Regions from separate parts of the Gracilibacillus pellucidus genome, predicted to be linked through region 1. Evidence: riboswitches for the same ligand, from Rfam matches in the RefSeq annotation. Region 1 holds a riboswitch; each other region holds the start of a gene.
The links. A riboswitch is a leader RNA that binds a small molecule or an ion and turns the genes downstream of it on or off. The one in region 1 is predicted to bind thiamine pyrophosphate.
Positions count from the first base shown of each region.

Region 2: another riboswitch for thiamine pyrophosphate. It lies ahead of tenA (thiaminase II); the one in region 1 lies ahead of tenA (thiaminase II).
Region 3: another riboswitch for thiamine pyrophosphate. It lies ahead of SH601_RS09445 (ECF transporter S component); the one in region 1 lies ahead of tenA (thiaminase II).
Region 4: another riboswitch for thiamine pyrophosphate. It lies ahead of SH601_RS06940 (thiamine phosphate synthase); the one in region 1 lies ahead of tenA (thiaminase II).

Region 1 covers NZ_JAWZSR010000005.1:53,988-58,208, reverse strand. Annotated here, with positions in the region: gene SH601_RS10245 (hypothetical protein) at 1-147, opposite strand, end outside; gene SH601_RS10240 (CynX/NimT family MFS transporter) at 401-1,591, opposite strand; gene lepB (signal peptidase I) at 1,767-2,315, shown strand; TPP riboswitch at 2,363-2,471, shown strand; gene tenA (thiaminase II) at 2,580-3,269, shown strand; gene thiD (bifunctional hydroxymethylpyrimidine kinase/phosphomethylpyrimidine kinase) at 3,266-4,090, shown strand; gene thiM (hydroxyethylthiazole kinase) at 4,087-4,221, shown strand, end outside.
Region 2 covers NZ_JAWZSR010000001.1:48,404-52,624, reverse strand. Annotated here, with positions in the region: gene SH601_RS00235 (tetratricopeptide repeat protein) at 11-985, shown strand; gene tenA (thiaminase II) at 1,047-1,718, opposite strand; TPP riboswitch at 1,829-1,926, opposite strand; gene SH601_RS00225 (DinB family protein) at 1,981-2,472, opposite strand; gene SH601_RS00220 (methyl-accepting chemotaxis protein) at 2,551-4,221, opposite strand, start outside.
Region 3 covers NZ_JAWZSR010000004.1:309,685-313,905, forward strand. Annotated here, with positions in the region: gene SH601_RS09440 (ABC transporter ATP-binding protein) at 1-1,174, opposite strand, end outside; gene SH601_RS09445 (ECF transporter S component) at 1,176-1,766, opposite strand; TPP riboswitch at 1,916-2,023, opposite strand; lysine riboswitch at 2,208-2,390, shown strand; gene dapA (4-hydroxy-tetrahydrodipicolinate synthase) at 2,533-3,423, shown strand; gene SH601_RS09455 (YaiI/YqxD family protein) at 3,513-3,959, shown strand; gene SH601_RS09460 (alpha/beta hydrolase) at 3,956-4,221, opposite strand, start outside.
Region 4 covers NZ_JAWZSR010000003.1:268,884-273,104, reverse strand. Annotated here, with positions in the region: gene SH601_RS06955 (thiazole synthase) at 1-425, opposite strand, end outside; gene thiS (sulfur carrier protein ThiS) at 432-626, opposite strand; gene thiO (glycine oxidase ThiO) at 648-1,760, opposite strand; gene SH601_RS06940 (thiamine phosphate synthase) at 1,757-2,371, opposite strand; TPP riboswitch at 2,469-2,566, opposite strand; gene SH601_RS06935 (ferritin-like domain-containing protein) at 2,705-3,148, shown strand; gene SH601_RS06930 (M20 metallopeptidase family protein) at 3,299-4,221, shown strand, end outside.

The sequences.
Region 1 (4,221 bases):
ATCAGTATCATGATAAAATAGTCCATGTAATTCTTCGCTTAAATCAATAGTGGAAGTTACCAAAGATAGTTGTGATGGATAACTTGCTAGTGTGATAAAGTGAGAAATGGTTAGTATCATCATGACAAAAACGAAGGATTTCCTCATTAGATAACCATCTCCATTTCTTGTAACTATAACAGTATACACCTGATATAAGTTCAGGTAAAGTAGTCAATCTATCTACATATACCCTATTCTGGAAATAATAAACCGGTATTTCTCCAAACATCGTCGTTAACACATCAAGCCGATACATAAACAATATGCCAGAACGCCTTGAATTATTCATCAATCAACGATGTTAACTGTTCATACATGTATCCTTTACGAATAATGGGTATAAAAAAAGCGCTATGATTCATAGCACTTTTTTGTTTCGTCCTGCACCTAGTCCGCAAGCCATCATAATGACAGTGAAGATAATAATGGTAGTGATAGAAGGATGCCAGCTACCAGTCATATCAAAGATTAGACCAATTACAATTGGACCGACTGCGGCTAATAAGTAGCCAAATGATTGTGACATGCCTGATAGTTCAGCAGCTTGTCTTGCGTTTGATGTTCTGAGTCCAAGTAGAGCTAATGCTAAACTAATCGAAGCTCCTAACATGATCCCGATCAAGGTGACCGCAATCGTTATACCTACTATACCAGGTTCAACATAAAGCATACTATAGCCGATAATACCAAATAGTCCTGTGACAGCTACGATAGGCTGTTGATTCGATAATCTGCTGGCAATCACTGGTGTGAAGAATGTAATAGGTACACTTATAAATTGCATATAAGCAACATACCAGCCTGCTGTAGAAGCAGTCAATTCATAAGAAATTAATATTTCTGCTAGCCATGAGACTGTTACATAAAATAAGAAAGACTGTAATCCCATAAAGAATGTTACAAACCATGCGGTAGGTGAACGTAACAATTTACCGATGCTTGCTTCATACAATTGTGGATCTTCTTCTTTTGGCTGTTTACTCATGACGAATAACCAAACAAGTATACCGACAATGGTTAATATACTCCAACTAGCTAATGACCATTTCCATCCAATTCCTGCAGTTGTGGTAATAGGTACACTTAAACCAGATCCGAGTGCCGCAAAAATAGACATCGAAGTGGAGTACGCACCTGTCATTACACCAATTTTCTCTGGGAATTTACTTTTAATTAAGCTTGGTAAAATAACATTGATAATAGCAATTCCAACCCCGATTAAGATCGTACCAATAAATAATAAAATAATGGATGAGGTAGAACGAATCCAAATACCAATAAGGATGGTAATCAAACCGTAAAGTAATGCTTTTTCGTTACTTGTTCGGTTGGCGATTTTAGGTGCGATGGGTGACATAAAGGCAAAAGCGATTAAAGGTAAACTTGTTAACAAGCCAGCACTCCAATTGCTAATGTTTAAATCTGAACGAATAATCCCGATAATAGGACCAACTGATGTAATTGCAGGACGTAAATTAAATGCTAAAAGGATAATTCCTACAATAAGCAGACCAGTATACAGTCTCTTTGTGTCCTGTTGTTTTTCCATTTGTTCACCTGATTTCTATAGTATTATTAACAACTAGTTATAGATATGTGCTAAAATAAGTAAGTAGCGCTATGCTACTAGATTTTGCATTATAATAGAATACCATACATTAATTATAGGCAAAAGTTAATTGTTTTAAAAAAAGCTCATTATGATGAAAGAAGGTCACATTTGTATGGATAATCCAGTCGTTAAAGAAATACTTTCATGGTTAAAAGCACTACTGATAGCTATTGTCATCGTCCTCCTTTGTCGTCACTTTTTAATTACTCCGTCTATTGTAAAGGGAGAATCAATGATGCCCAATTTAGAGAATGGAGATCGGATTATTTTAAGTAAGATTAGTAGTATTGAACGATTTGATGAAATTGCTTTTGAAGCACCAGATGAGAATGAAAACTATGTGAAACGTGTCATCGGTTTACCAGGTGATACAGTTGAGGTGAGAGATGATGATTTGTATATCAATGGGGAAAAATATGAGGAACCATATTTGGATGAGTACAAATCGTTATTATCAGATGGACAGACGCTTACAAATGATTTTACACTAGAGGATATAACCGGAGTAGATACCGTGCCAGAAGGTTATATATTTGTACTAGGAGACAACCGTAGAATAAGTAAAGATGGTCGTGCATTTGGTTTTATTGATGAAGATTCTATAATTGGTGACGTGAAGTTCCGTATATGGCCACTACGCTCATTCGGATTTATTAAATAGTTGACAATCGTAGTGATACATGTTTTATTGGTAATAACTTCATAATAAAAATCCACTAGGGGTGCTACAAAAGTAGCTGAGATAAGAATGTGTTTTCTTGATCCCTTTGAACCTGAACTGGTTAGAACCAGCGGAGGAAAGTGGAGTCGGTCGGTGTACTTCATTTCTGCACCTTACTTTTGATATATGATTTCAAAAGCCGCTCTGCTTTTAGCAAGTGGCTTTTTATTATGGAAAAATATAAAAAAGTGGAGGCTGGAAATGATGAAATTTAGTCAAGTTTTGCGAGAATCAGCAGAGGATATTTACCAAGGAATTTTTGAACACCCATTTGTAGTTGGTATCGGAGAAGGCAATTTACACAAGGAAGCAATTGTTCATTATGTGAAGGCAGATTTTGAATATTTAAATGCTTTTATGAACATTTATGGAATTGCAATTGCTAAAAGCAGCACAAGAGAAGATATGAACTATTTTTATGACAAAATCGGTTTTGTTTTGAATAGCGAAATCCATCCACACCATAATTTATGCGAGGTGGCAGGGGTAGATTATGAAGAATTGCAAGGCTATCCATTACCACCAACAGCCAATCATTATGTGACACATATGAAAAGTGTTGCCCAACAAGGCTCGATGGGAGAGCTAATTGCAGCACTACTACCATGTCCATGGACATATTTAGAGATTGGGCATCACTTGAAAGAGAAATATCAACCGACAGAAGACCATCCTTTCTATGAATGGATTACTTTCTATGCGAAAGAGGATACAGCATCTGTGACAACGGAATTATGTGAACGTATTGATAAATGGGCAGAAAATGTTGGGGAAGAAGAGAAGGAAAAAGCAAAACAAGCCTTTATTAAAAGCTGTCAGCTTGAGTATCTATTTTGGGATATGGCTTACAATGTGGAGGAGTGGCCATTTTCTTTAGAGGGGGTACAACAATGAGTAAGGTAGCATCAGCACTGACGATAGCTGGAACAGATCCATCTGGTGGTGCGGGTATACAAGCAGATTTGAAAGTATTTCAAGAGCGACAAGTATATGGTATGAGTGTTATTACTTCTGTAGTGGCACAAAATACGTTAGGTGTTCAAGATGTTCAGCATTTGCCTATTGATTTTATTGAAAAGCAGTTAGATGCTGTATTATCAGATATACCACCTCAAGCAGTCAAAACAGGAATGATTGCTACAGTTGAGATGATGGAGCTCGTTGCTAGTAAACTAGCAAAAACAACTATTCCTTATGTGATTGACCCTGTTATGATAGCGAAAAGTGGTGATTCACTAATGGATATCACATCACGACAAGTGATCCGAAATACATTAGTTCCACTTGCTACTGTCGTAACACCAAATGTACCAGAAGCAGAAAGTTTAGTAGGTTTTGAGATTCATTCTAATCAAGAGGCAGAAAATGCAGCTAAAGTAATCGTAGAAGAATTAGGGGCGAAAGCAGCTGTTGTAAAAGGTGGCCATTTAGAAGGAGAAGCAACCGATGTTTTGTATGATGGAAGTAGCTTCAGTTATTTTAAAGCGGATCGCTATGAAACAAAGCATACACATGGAACTGGTTGTACTTTTTCAGCTGCGATAACGGCAGAATTAGCCAAAGGTAAATCTATTAAAGAGGCAGTAACGGTTGGTAAAGATTTTATAACGGATGCTATTCAATATCCATTAGCGTTGGGGAATGGGTATGGTCCGACCAATCATTGGGGATATAGATTGAAAGGTTTGCCACAGCAACAGGAGGTGTTGAAATGAGTCATTTACTTGAAAAGGTTAGACAAGAAAAACCGTTAATTCATAATATGACGAACCAAGTCGTGATGAATTTCACCGCGAACGGTTTATATGCTGTAGGTGCTACTCCTGTTATGACACATGCGAAAGAA
Region 2 (4,221 bases), on a different contig from region 1:
AAGTGAGGAAGTGAAAAAAGGAATAATAAGTATATTTTTTCTATTATTATTAGCTTTATTTTCAGGATGCTCTCTATTTAGCTCAACTGATCCTGATTTTTCACGTGAGCAATATGATAAATGGTATGAACAAGGAAAATTTGACGAAGCTGCAAATTACATTGAGGAACGTTTAGAAAAATATCCTGAAGATCCTTATCTATACAATGAAAAAGGATACATGCTTAATATGCAGGAACAATATGAGGAAGCATTAAAGGCTCTTGATGAAGCTATCGAATTAGATGATAAATTAGACAATGCCTATACAAACCAAGCATTATCATACAATGAGCTTGGAGAATATGAAAAAGCAATTATTGCTGCACAAAAAGCAATTGATATTAGTGACCAAGAACCAGAACAATTTATTAATATGGGAAATGCTCACTTCGGATTAGAAAGAGATGAAAACGCAATTGAATATTACGATAAAGCGTTAGAAATCGAGCCTGATACTCCATATGCGTTATATGGTAAAGGGGTTGCTTTATATTTTCTAGAAGAATTTGAAAAATCTATTGAAAACTTAAATAAATACATAGAAGCGGATCCGACAGATAAAGACGCATTGTGGTATCTTGTCTATGCAGCTGATTCTCTCGGTGAATACCACGCAACCATTCCATATTTAGATCAACTTATTGAACTGAATACAGATCAACAATTAGATGCTATCGATTATAAAGGATTAATGTTAGCATACAATGGTGATTTTGAAGAGTCAGAAGATGTATATGATACCATTATCGATCAATTTAACACAGAGGCAATTGGTTATTATGGCAAAGGGGTTGCTCTCGTACTTCAAGGTGATACAGATGAAGGGCTTAAACAGTTATCATCTGCCATCCAAATCAATCCAGAATTAAAAGATACAGCGTACAGCGATCCATTGTTTGCAAGTGTATATGACGATGAAACCTTTATTGAACTAACAGAATAAACTGCTTTTTAAGGGTGTACAGATGTACTGTACACCCTTTTCACATCTTTAATTGATTAACTTAACCTTTCACCAGCCATTCTTCTTTCTTCTCAACCATGTCCCAAAACATATATTCAAATTGACTAGTTTTGACCACAATCTCCTCTAATCGAGCTAGTTCCTTTTCTGGCTTATCTTCTGCTATTCGATTCATAAGCTGTTTCGTTTCTTCTGCTAATGCTGTAAACTCAGCTGAGCTATACATCTCTATCCAGCTTTTATAGAAGTTATCTGTTAATGATCCTGGACGTTTAGCCAGTTCTTTGCCAATGAAATTATAGCTCCATTCACATGCAAGCACGGATGCTACAACATTCTCTACACCGCCTCGTTGCGACAAATTCAACATATAACTGGTATATGCTGTCGTAATAGCAGATGCTTCTGTCTTCTCTAATTCTTCTTTGGTAATACCAAAATCAGCTGCATATTTTCGATGCAAATCCATTTCTACATCTAACACACCGTGTAACAATTTAGCAAATGTTGTCATCTCTTCTAAATCATCCGCTTTTGCACTGCCAATTGCAAAAAGTCTAGCGTAATCAATTAAGTAAACATAATCTTGCTTCAACCAATGTCTGAACTTATCCTGTTCTAACGTACCATCACCTAATCCTCTTACGAAAGGATGGTCCAAATAAGCAGTCCAAATAGGTTCTACTCTTTTCCATAGACGATCTGTAAACATGTCATTCTCTCCTTTTTTGTGAAACCATAAGTAGAGTATCAAAACAGCAAAAAGCCCATCTTCTATGTAAGAAAATGGGCTGGTTAAAAGCAAATAGAAAAATATCTAATGCACTAACCATTCCACTTCCCTACGCTAGTCTTAACTAGATCAGGTTCAAAGGGTCGATTTACTCTCTCAGCATCTACATGCTCCCCTAGTCGAATAGGTTTCTATTATTTCGTTCCAGTTTTAGTATACTATGATAGTCTTTCATTAACAATCAAGATAATGAGGTTAAAAACTCTTTTATTTGTTGCTTATGATGGTTATCATGCCAAACAAATACGTTTATATAGTTAAACATGGAATGTGGATATCCTGAAAAAGCATCAAGCTCCTCACCATCTAACGTAAAAGTAGCATAAAACTGTTTCTCTGTTTTTTCCTTTAACCCTTGAATGAGTTGGGTTCTCGCTTCTTTTTGCTCTTTTAGCAATTGTTCTTTGCTGATTCCAGATAAAGCATATTCCGCTGCGGGTTGATTGATTACTTCAAATTCAACACTTTCTATATCGGCATTTTCCTTCATTTTCGGCATTAACTCTTTTAATATGTAACGGTCCCAAGAAGTAATATGACTTATAATCTCTGCTGGAGTCCATTTTCCTTTTTTAATTGGTGTGAAAAAATATTTATCTTCTACCTCTTGTAAAGATTGACTCCATTCATTGAACTTAGCTAATTCCTGAATAGTTTCATTGATTTTTTCCATATTACCGCTCCTCTCCATTTACTTCAATTATAACACGATTCCCGTTCACATACACATATTGGAAAAGGAGTTAATTGGTTATATCTTAAATTTACGGACTAGATTGTTCAAATTATCAGCTAATGTTTCTAATTCATTGGAATTGGATGACACTTCTTCCATAGAACTACTTGCTTGTTGTGCAGAAGCTGAGGTTTGTTCGACACCTGCTGCAGATTCTTCGGATATAGAAGCAATCTCTTCTATAGAACTATTTATTTCTTTACTAGAAGTAGAAATATCAGACAAATTAGTTGTTACGTTCTTAATACTTGATACCATCTCATTCACCGCTGTATTAATTTGCTCAAATGTCTGACCAGTTTTTTCGATTTGGCTCGCTCCTGCTTCTACTTCTCCATATCCTTGCTCTAATGATTGCGAAACATTTGCTGATTCATTTTGAATGTTAGCGACAATTCCTGTAATATCAGAAACAGACTCACCAACTTGTTCAGCGAGCTTTCTTACCTCATCTGCAACAACTGCAAATCCTTGGCCATGCTCACCTGCTCGAGCTGCTTCAATCGCTGCGTTTAATGCTAACAAGTTTGTTTGTTCTGCAATATCTTTGATTACAGCAACAAGTTGAGATATTTGTTTCGATTGATCATCTAATCCGCGCACTTTCGTTACAGCATCCTGCACAATATCATGAATACGTTCCATTTGTTTAACAGATGACTCCATCATTTCACTACCATTCGTTGTCATCTGTAATACATCTGTTGACGCTTCCCTAATTTGTTCACCATTAAGATTAGCTTCAGCCACTTTTTGTGCAAATTCACTCATATTACTAGATACATCACTTGCATGATCTGCCTGTGCTTCCGTTCCTGATGCTAATTCCTGCATTGTGACGGCAATTTGTTCTGTTCCTGCCTTCACCTCATTAGCAGACTGATTTAATTCTTTACTTTGTGAACCTACTGTCGTTGACACTTCAGATACTCGGCCTATCATATTTTTCAAAGAGTAACTCATTTGATTAATGGAGGTTGCTAATTGACCAATCTCATCATTAGAATCATCGTCCAACTGCTCTACTTGCAAGTTACCTTGTGCAATTTCATTACTAACATTTACAACTTTCGATAAATTACGTGTGATAGAACGGTTTACTATCGTAATTAAAACAATACTAGTAATCACTGAAATGACAATGGCAATAATGAGAGCTAAAAATGCTGCTTGTTGACTGTCTTCTGCTCTATCAGCCGTTTTTTGCATTTCCTTATGCAATAAATCTTTCAATGCATCAATATTTTCAACAGCTTCTACCCGTATTTCTTTAGCCTGTTCTGCTCGACTAGCCGCTAAATGTTCATTGCCAGCATCCATATAGCTAACCACTTCTTCAAAAGCATAGTTATAAGATTCATCTAATACGATTGCTTCTTCATACATTTTCATTTGTTCATCTGTATCCATATTGGCTTCTATTGCCTCACGTAAATGATACACTTCTTCTCTCTGTTCATTGAATTCATCTGTAATTTCTGTTGATGGATTTTCCATATATCGATATAAACTTACTGCTTTCGCTCTAATTAAAGAAGCCATATCAGCTGCATTTACCGATGTTTCTTCACTAGTTTCCATTGAATGAATCGCTGACTTTATATTATTCAATAAAGCACCAGTTACGACTGTCGAAATCACAAATAATGTTAAAACAAGGCCTAGAATAATGGTATACTTTCTACC
Region 3 (4,221 bases), on a different contig from region 1:
TCTTTTGGCCTATCGAAAGCTGATAGGGATGATGCTCCTTTACATGTTCAAGATTGTATGTTATTAAGTGTTGATTGATTCTTTCTGCAAACTGTTCAGACGGGATATTACTATGTTCTAATGAATGCTGTAACTCTTTATAGACACTATTGGTTATAAATTGAAGTTCAGGGTTTTGAAATACATAGCCCATTTTGCGATAATCACACGTTTCTACACCTTCGGATAAATGGTAGTTAATAGTCCCTTCTGTTTTGATTAATTGCATGATCGCTAACATTAACGTACTTTTCCCAGAGCCATTTTCCCCTGTTATCGCAATCCAATCCCCATGTTGAATCGTTGCTTGTTCCACTTCTATTTTCTTTTGTTTGTGATAAAAACCTGCAAAAGCATCTAGTTCTATAATTGGTCGATGACTCGTTTCTAGTTCTGATTTTGCAGGTATAGTCATTCGATAATCCTCCCATATATCTGGATACCAAATCCCTGCTTGATAAAATGTATCTTTATGCTGATGTAATAGAAGGTTTGGATTACCATCTGCGATAATTTTTCCTTCGCTATCTAACATAATAAGGCGGTCAACTAGCGGTAATACGTGATCGATTTTGTGCTCGACGATAACCACTGTTTTATCATCAGCAACGGTTTTTAATGTGTCCCAAACTTGTTGTGTCCCTGTTTGATCAAGCATTGCCGTTGGTTCATCTAAAAACAGCACCTCTGGTTCTAGCGCTAAAGCGGAGGCTATTGCTAATCGTTGTTTCATTCCTCCTGATAATTGCTGGATAGAGGTATGAATATCTTCTAGTTGTAATCCGACTTTTTGAAGATACTGATGAATCAACGTTGGCATTTCTTTTTTCGGTGTATTTCTATTTTCTAATACAAAAGCAATTTCTTCATCCACATAGGGCATACAAAATTGTGCATCTGGATCTTGAAAAACCATGCCATATGATGGTGAGACTGAGCGTTCCGCTATCTTTAACGGCATTTCGATAACATCAGGTATTAAACCTGCCATAATCTGAAGTAACGTCGATTTACCTGAACCTGATGGACCAACAACTAATACTTTTTCTCCTTTTGCTATAGTAATCGATAAATCTTTGAATAGTAGACTATCACTGTTAGGGTAGGTTGCTCGTAATTTTTTTAACGTTATCATCTTAACGCACCTCGTCATCTAATAGGTGATAATCCTCATTTGACACAGGACGAATACTTTTGGTTACCCCTGTTTTGTCGATAGCTTCTACTAGGAAATAAGCAAAGAAGCCGGTGATCACAATCGACCCTACGATTCTATTCACTATTAGTAAAGTAAGATTCCACACAGCTAATGAATCAATATAACCATAAAACACATCTAAAATAAGTGAGCCGACAGCTGCACCAATTGCTGCGAGGCAAGTAACGTATAATCGATAACTCTTGTAACGATACATCGCAAATATAAGTTCACAGCCAAGTCCTTGAATAAGTCCATATAGTAGCAACGATATTCCCCAATGGCCACCAAACATAAATTCTCCTTGCGCGGCTGCTAATTCCGCTAGTAAAGCAACTCCTGGCTTTCGGATGATTAAAAAGGCAACAGTCGCCGCCATAAACCACATGCCATAGAGCAATTGATCGATATGTAATCCGAAAACACCTACTAAACTATACAATGGTCCCCAAAGTTTATAAATAACCGCAAAAATAAAAGCAATGACAATCGTGATCAAAATATCTGTTAACGTTAATGATTTTTTCATTGGTATTACGCTCCTTTTTATTTTATTGATTAATAGTCAAAACTCGCTTCTCTTTCCTCCTTTTGCATACGAAAAAAGCCACTATCCATACGTGACGTAGAGATAGTGGCTAAACTTATCCATCAGAAAACTGCAATATCATTATTCTATTGCACCTTAAGCCACTTCCCTACGCTGGTATGAACCAGATCAGGTTCTAAGGGTCTTAAAGTAATGACTTTAATCTCAGTCTTTAAAAGACACCCCTAGTGGAATGTGATCGTAATATGTAATTTGACTACATCATACCAAATCTTTTCGTATTGTCAAGGTTTATTGTAGGAAATTCCCACCAAATTTCATAACAATTAAGAAAAAATTTTGTTTGCAACGAGTACATTTTTTTGATATAGTTAGAATCAACAAAAAACAATTATATCGTTTTGCTTCAATTTTTATTGAAGTGAGAATAGAGGTGCAAAAACCATTAGTACCTAGCTGGAGGCTGATGTAGCCGAGGAAAGCTAATGGAAAGGGGAATTTGCCGAAGTAATGTACGTACACATCAACATACATTGCTGGTCCTGCATTAAATAAATGTTGGGCTGTCATATAGTGAAGACTGTATGGAGGGCTATCTCACGCATCGAGCTAAAGTATACAAAGATGCAAGTAATGATACCCTCATTACTTGCATCTTTTTTATACGAAAAATGGTTTGATGAGATATGCTCTATTCAGGTACAAGTGAAATTGTTTTTAATCTTTGAATAGAGGTGGATGTAAAATGAATTTTGGACGTGTATTAACCGCGATGGTTACACCATTTAATGAAAAAAACGCAATTGATTATGACAAAACAGAGCAACTGATTAACCATTTACTTCAAAATGGAACAGATGCCTTAGTAGTAGCTGGGACGACAGGTGAATCCCCTACCTTATCAAAAGAAGAAAAGTTATCCTTACTGCAGTTTACGGTAAAAACTGTTAATGGCCGTGTGCCTGTCATTGCAGGAACAGGTTCTAACAATACACAAGAATCAATGGAAATGACGAAAAAAGCAGAAACGATTGGTGTGGATGCAGTCATGCTAGTTGCACCATATTACAACAAACCTTCTCAAGAAGGGCTTTATTTACATTTTAAAACTATTGCAGCATCCACTAGTTTACCTGTGATGTTATACAATATTCCTGGTCGATCAAGTGTTGCAATCAATCCTGAAACAATCATCAAATTAGCTCAAATCGAAAATATTGTTGCTGTTAAAGAAGCTAGTGGTGATTTAGATGGCATGACGCGTATTATTCATGAAACAGATAGTAACTTCTCCTTATATAGTGGTGATGATACATTAACACTCCCAGCTGTAGCAATCGGTGCACACGGTATTGTTTCTGTTTCTTCTCATATAGTAGGATCGGAAATGAATGAAATGATAACTGCTTACACTTTAGGTAATGTTGCTCGAGCACAAGAATTACATCAGTATTTACACCCGATTATGCAGGCAATGTTTATGGCTCCAAGTCCAGCACCTGTTAAAGCAGCTCTTTCAATGAACGGAATGGATGTGGGAAGTTTGCGTTTGCCATTAGTTCCTCTTAACGAAGAAGAATTGCAGCTTTTACGTCATAAATTACTCTTTATCCAAGAAAAATATTATGCAGGATAATAAGAAGACAGTTCATCGATTAAGGTGAACTGTTTTTTCGTGTGTAAGTATGAGCGTTCTGCTATACTATGAAACGAGGAGTGAATAAGATGAATATATATGTAGATGCGGATGCATGTCCGGTGACAGATATGATAATAGAAGAAGCAAAATTATTTCAGTTGGATGTAGTGTTAGTGAAGAGTTATAGTCATTTTTCTATGAAGGAAACGCCTAGTCATGTTTCTATTAAGTATGTAGATGATGGAGCGGATGCGGCTGATTACCGAATTGTCCAAATGGTAAAACATGGTGACGTTGTGGTAACACAAGATTATGGTTTAGCGGCACTTTGTCTAGAAAAAGGATGTCATGTTATACACCATATCGGCTTTCGTTATACAAAAGACAAAATCGACCAAATGCTACAGGAACGCCATATTAATGCACAAGCACGAAAAGCAGGTATACGAACGAAAGGGCCGAAAAAGTTTTCAGAAGAACAAAAAAATAGCTTCCGCTTGAAATTACGAAAGCTATTAGAACAGAGCAGTTAATTACTTACTACATAAGCGTTCATCCAGTTCAGACATGCTTGTTTCCAATCTTGTGTGTACGGATGATCGTCGGCAAGTCCTAATCCGTGTCGTCCGTCTTGATAAATATGCAACTCATAAGGTATTTGGTCAGTTTGTAGTGCCACAGCATATTGCAAACTATTGAATGAAGGTACTGCTTGATCATTAGCTGTTGACCAAATAAAAGCAGGTGGTGTGTCTTTGTGCACCATTTCCTCGCATGAATAATAATCTACTAGTC
Region 4 (4,221 bases), on a different contig from region 1:
TCTAATTTTCTAGCAAGTACTACATCATCTGACGTATATGGCAAAACAGTAAAGCCTTCAGCTAGTAATATTTCAGTAGCTTTTATTGTTTCAACAGGATCAGGTAGTAATGTTCGATCACAGCCTATTACTTCCACTTTAATCATGTCACATAATCCAGAAGCATCTGCTAATTTAGCAATCCTAACTGCTTCTTCTGCATTTTTTGCCCCAGCAGTATTCGGTAAAAAGCGATACTTCTTTTGATCAATTTTTTCCAAAAAGTTTGGTTGTTCTGGATCATAAATGTTCATTCGCCGAACAGCAAACGTTAGTATTTCTGTTTCTGATACATCCACTGCTTGTTTTTGCACATCATAGTTTGGATATTTACCTGTACCTAACAATAAACGAGATTGAAAAGTGTATTTTCCTATATTCAACATATTTAATCATCCTCCTCCAACAAAATGAACAATTTCTAAACGATCACCTTCTGAAAGGCTCGTTCCCTGATGATGTTCTTTTCTCAAAATAACTTGATTATGTTCAATGATTAATGACTTTTTTTCTAATCGTAACTCTTTTAATAAATCTGCTATATTCGTAACCTGATCATTCACTGTTAATGCATCACCGTTTATCATTATCTTCAAATCTATTCCTCCTCATACAGAGACTAGCCGCTCCCTTGTTAAGGAAAAAGCAGTTAAAAAATGCTGATTCACTTGTTTGCCCTCGATAAAATCCGCCATAAAAGTGGCTGTTCTTGCTGCTAATAATATGCCATTACGATAGTGCCCAGTAGCAACAAATAACCCCGATACATCTGGTACTTCCCCTAAGTAAGGGAGCCCGTCATGTGTCATCGGACGCACACCTGCCCATATTTTTTCGATAGATGCTTTGTTTAACGCCGGTAGTATTTGTTTTGCTCGCGATAATAAATGAAGGACACTCGCTACCTTGACATCTTTGTCCGTTTGATTTGGCTTCGAAGTAGCACCAATAATCAGTCTGTTTCCTCGCTTTGGTACGATATAGCAACCTTCTGTGAAAATGGTAGATTGGATCAATGGTTTATCCGTAATAACAGACAAGCATTCTCCTTTTATCGGTGTAATTCCTTTAATAAAACTTGAAAAACGACCGCTCTTAAATCCACAAGTCATCACTACAGCATTCGCATAATAGCTGTCGTCCGTAGTAGTAACTCCGATCACTTTCCCATGCTCAACAATAAAATCAGTCACCTCTGTTTGCTCATATATCACCGCACCATGACGCTCAGCTCCTCTTGCAAATGCCTTCGTTAAATGTGGTGCAGATACTTGACCTTCTGTCGGACAGTAAAGCGCGGCATAAAAGTCTGTAGCAAGTTCTTTTTCTGGCACGGTAGATGCGGAAATGATTCTTGCCTCTTTTCCTTGTTCTGTTTGAAACGTTGCAATCCTTTTTAATCGTGGTAATTCGTCCTCGTGATAGACAAGTTTCAATGCACCTTTTTCGATTAATTGAATGTCCACACCACTATCCTCTAACAACTCTTGTGCTAATGAAGGAAATAAGGCTCTACTTTCTTTGGCAAATTGAAATAAAGCTGAGTTCTGTTCAAATTCCATCTGTACACCTAGCATACCCGCTGCCGCACTTGATGCCTCTGCAGCTATTTCGTTTGCTTCTAGCAACAATACTCTGTAACCTCGTTTACTTAATTGATAAGCAATCGATGTTCCCATTACTCCTCCACCAACGACAATTTGGTCAAATGCTTGCTTCATACGACGCCTCCTTCCACTTTGTCGAACACGTCACGATAGTGCTTTAAAGCTTTGACTGGATCTTCGGCATCCCATATTCCTGACATAATCGCTATCCCGTTTGCACCAGCAGCAAGCACTTGGTGTACATTACTCGTATGTATTCCACCAATGGCAATGACCGGAAGAGACACATTGCGAGTTAACTCAGCCAATGCGGCAACCCCTCTTGGCTCTGCACCACGTTTAGAGTTGCTTGGAAAGATATGACCATACAGTAAATAATCCGCACCCTGTTGTTCTGCATCTAATGCTTCTGCAAGTGAATGAACAGACTTACCAACTAATAAATGAGGAAAACAAGCTTTTACATTCGCAATGGTAAGACTATGATAAGCTAATTGAGCTCCTCCACATCGCTTCACATGTGCCACATCGACACGATCATTAATGATAATCCGTTCTCGTGGTACATCTGTATCCATTAGTCTATCAGCAAGATCGGCTATCTCTTGTGCTGTTTTTTTCTTCTCACGCAGATGAAAAAAATCAAGCAACTCCATATTTCTCGCAACGAAATCTAACTCTTTCTCTGTTAATCTTCCATTTGAAATAAGGTGTATTCCTTGCATTGTCATTACTCCTTTGATTCGGTAGTGAAAAGAACGTCAAAAAGCCACTCACCCAGCATGGACAAGTGGCATAATTAAAAGCAGTTTAGATAAATCAGTGCTTTTCCTACCACTTCCCTCCGCTGGTGTTAACCAGATCAGGTTCAAAGGGTCCGAAGAATCGTCTCAGCCTAAAAGGCTCCCCTAGTGTTCATTACTATTTTATTCGCTTACAAAAAAAGAATAACATATCATATATTTTTTTCCAATAAAAATCTAGTATTTATGTTTAAACTTTTTGTAAAAGGGTAGATATATAGTGTAGAGATAATAATGAAAGGATGTTGAACGTAAATGGCACAAGATCAAGCAAAATTACAAGAGCTTATCGATGGATTAAATGTAGACTTAGCAAATGAGTATGCGGCAACGATTATGTATACGTATCACGCATCTGTTGTATCAGGATTATATCGCTCCTTCCTAAAACCATTTTTTGAAGATGAGATAAATGATGAAATCGGACATGCTTTATACTTATCCGATAAAATCAAAACATTAGGTGGTACACCAACAACCACTCCAGCAAAAGTCGAGCAACTAACAGATGTGAAAGAAATGTTAGAAGCGACACTTAAAGCAGAAACAGAAACAATTGAACGTTATGAGACAAGAAAACAACAAGCAGATGAGCTTGGTTTAACAGAATTAGTGGTTAAATTAGAAGATATTATTGCAGACGAAACAGGTCACAAAGAAGAAACAGAACGCCTTTTAGCAGATAAAAGCTTTCAATAAGTAGAAACAGCCTCCGGTTTTGGAGGTTGTTTTTTTGTGTTTAGTAAAGAACAGAAATATCGTTTCATTCATTATTAAAACATTAACAACAAACTGAATTTTCTCTATTTATGTTATAATGAGAAGAAATTCTTTTTTCGGGGTGAGAAAATGAGGGACACTTTATTCGAAGAAATTGATGCATTATATGAAGAAATGGTCGAAATGAGAAGGTTTTTACATCAACATCCAGAGCTGTCCTTTCAAGAAGAGAAAACAGCTGCTTTTATACAAGAACAATATCAATCATTACATATTCCTTATGAAGCAAATGTCGGCGAAAATGGGGTTGTAGCAACATTAAAAGGAACTAAACCAGGAAAAACGGTTGCCTTACGCGCAGATTTCGATGCGTTACCTATTCAAGATGAAAAAGAGGTAAGCTATAAATCAAAAAAAGAGGGGGTCATGCATGCTTGTGGGCATGACGGACACACGACGACACTTTTAGCAGTTGCAAAAGTGTTACAGAAACATCAAGACAAATTAGCTGGTACGGTTGTCTTTATTCACCAACATGCAGAGGAACTTGTTCCTGGTGGTGCAAAAGCAATGATTGAAGCTGGCGCCCTAGCGAATGTAGATGTTGTTTACGGAACACACCTTTGGACAAATACACCATATGGCGTCGTCCAAACCGCTCCAACGAACTTTATGGCAGCTGCTGACTCCTTTACGATACAACTTAAAGGAAAAGGTGGTCATGGTGCCATCCCCCATCAGACAAAAGATCCTGTTGTCGCTGGATCACAGCTTGTTATCAACTTACAACAAATTGTCAGTAGACGTATCGATCCGCTGGAAACTGCCGTCATAACAATCGGTAAATTCCTTTCAGGCAATGTCTTTAACGTGATACCAAATACCGCGGTCATCAGTGGTACTATACGTACATTTAATGCAGAAGTGCAACATTTTATTAAAGCAGAAATGGAGAAAGTTATCAAAGGAACGTGCCTTAGCTACGATATGGCCTATGATTTTGACTATGCATTTGGCTATCCACCAGTTGTGAACCATCCCGAATATGCGGA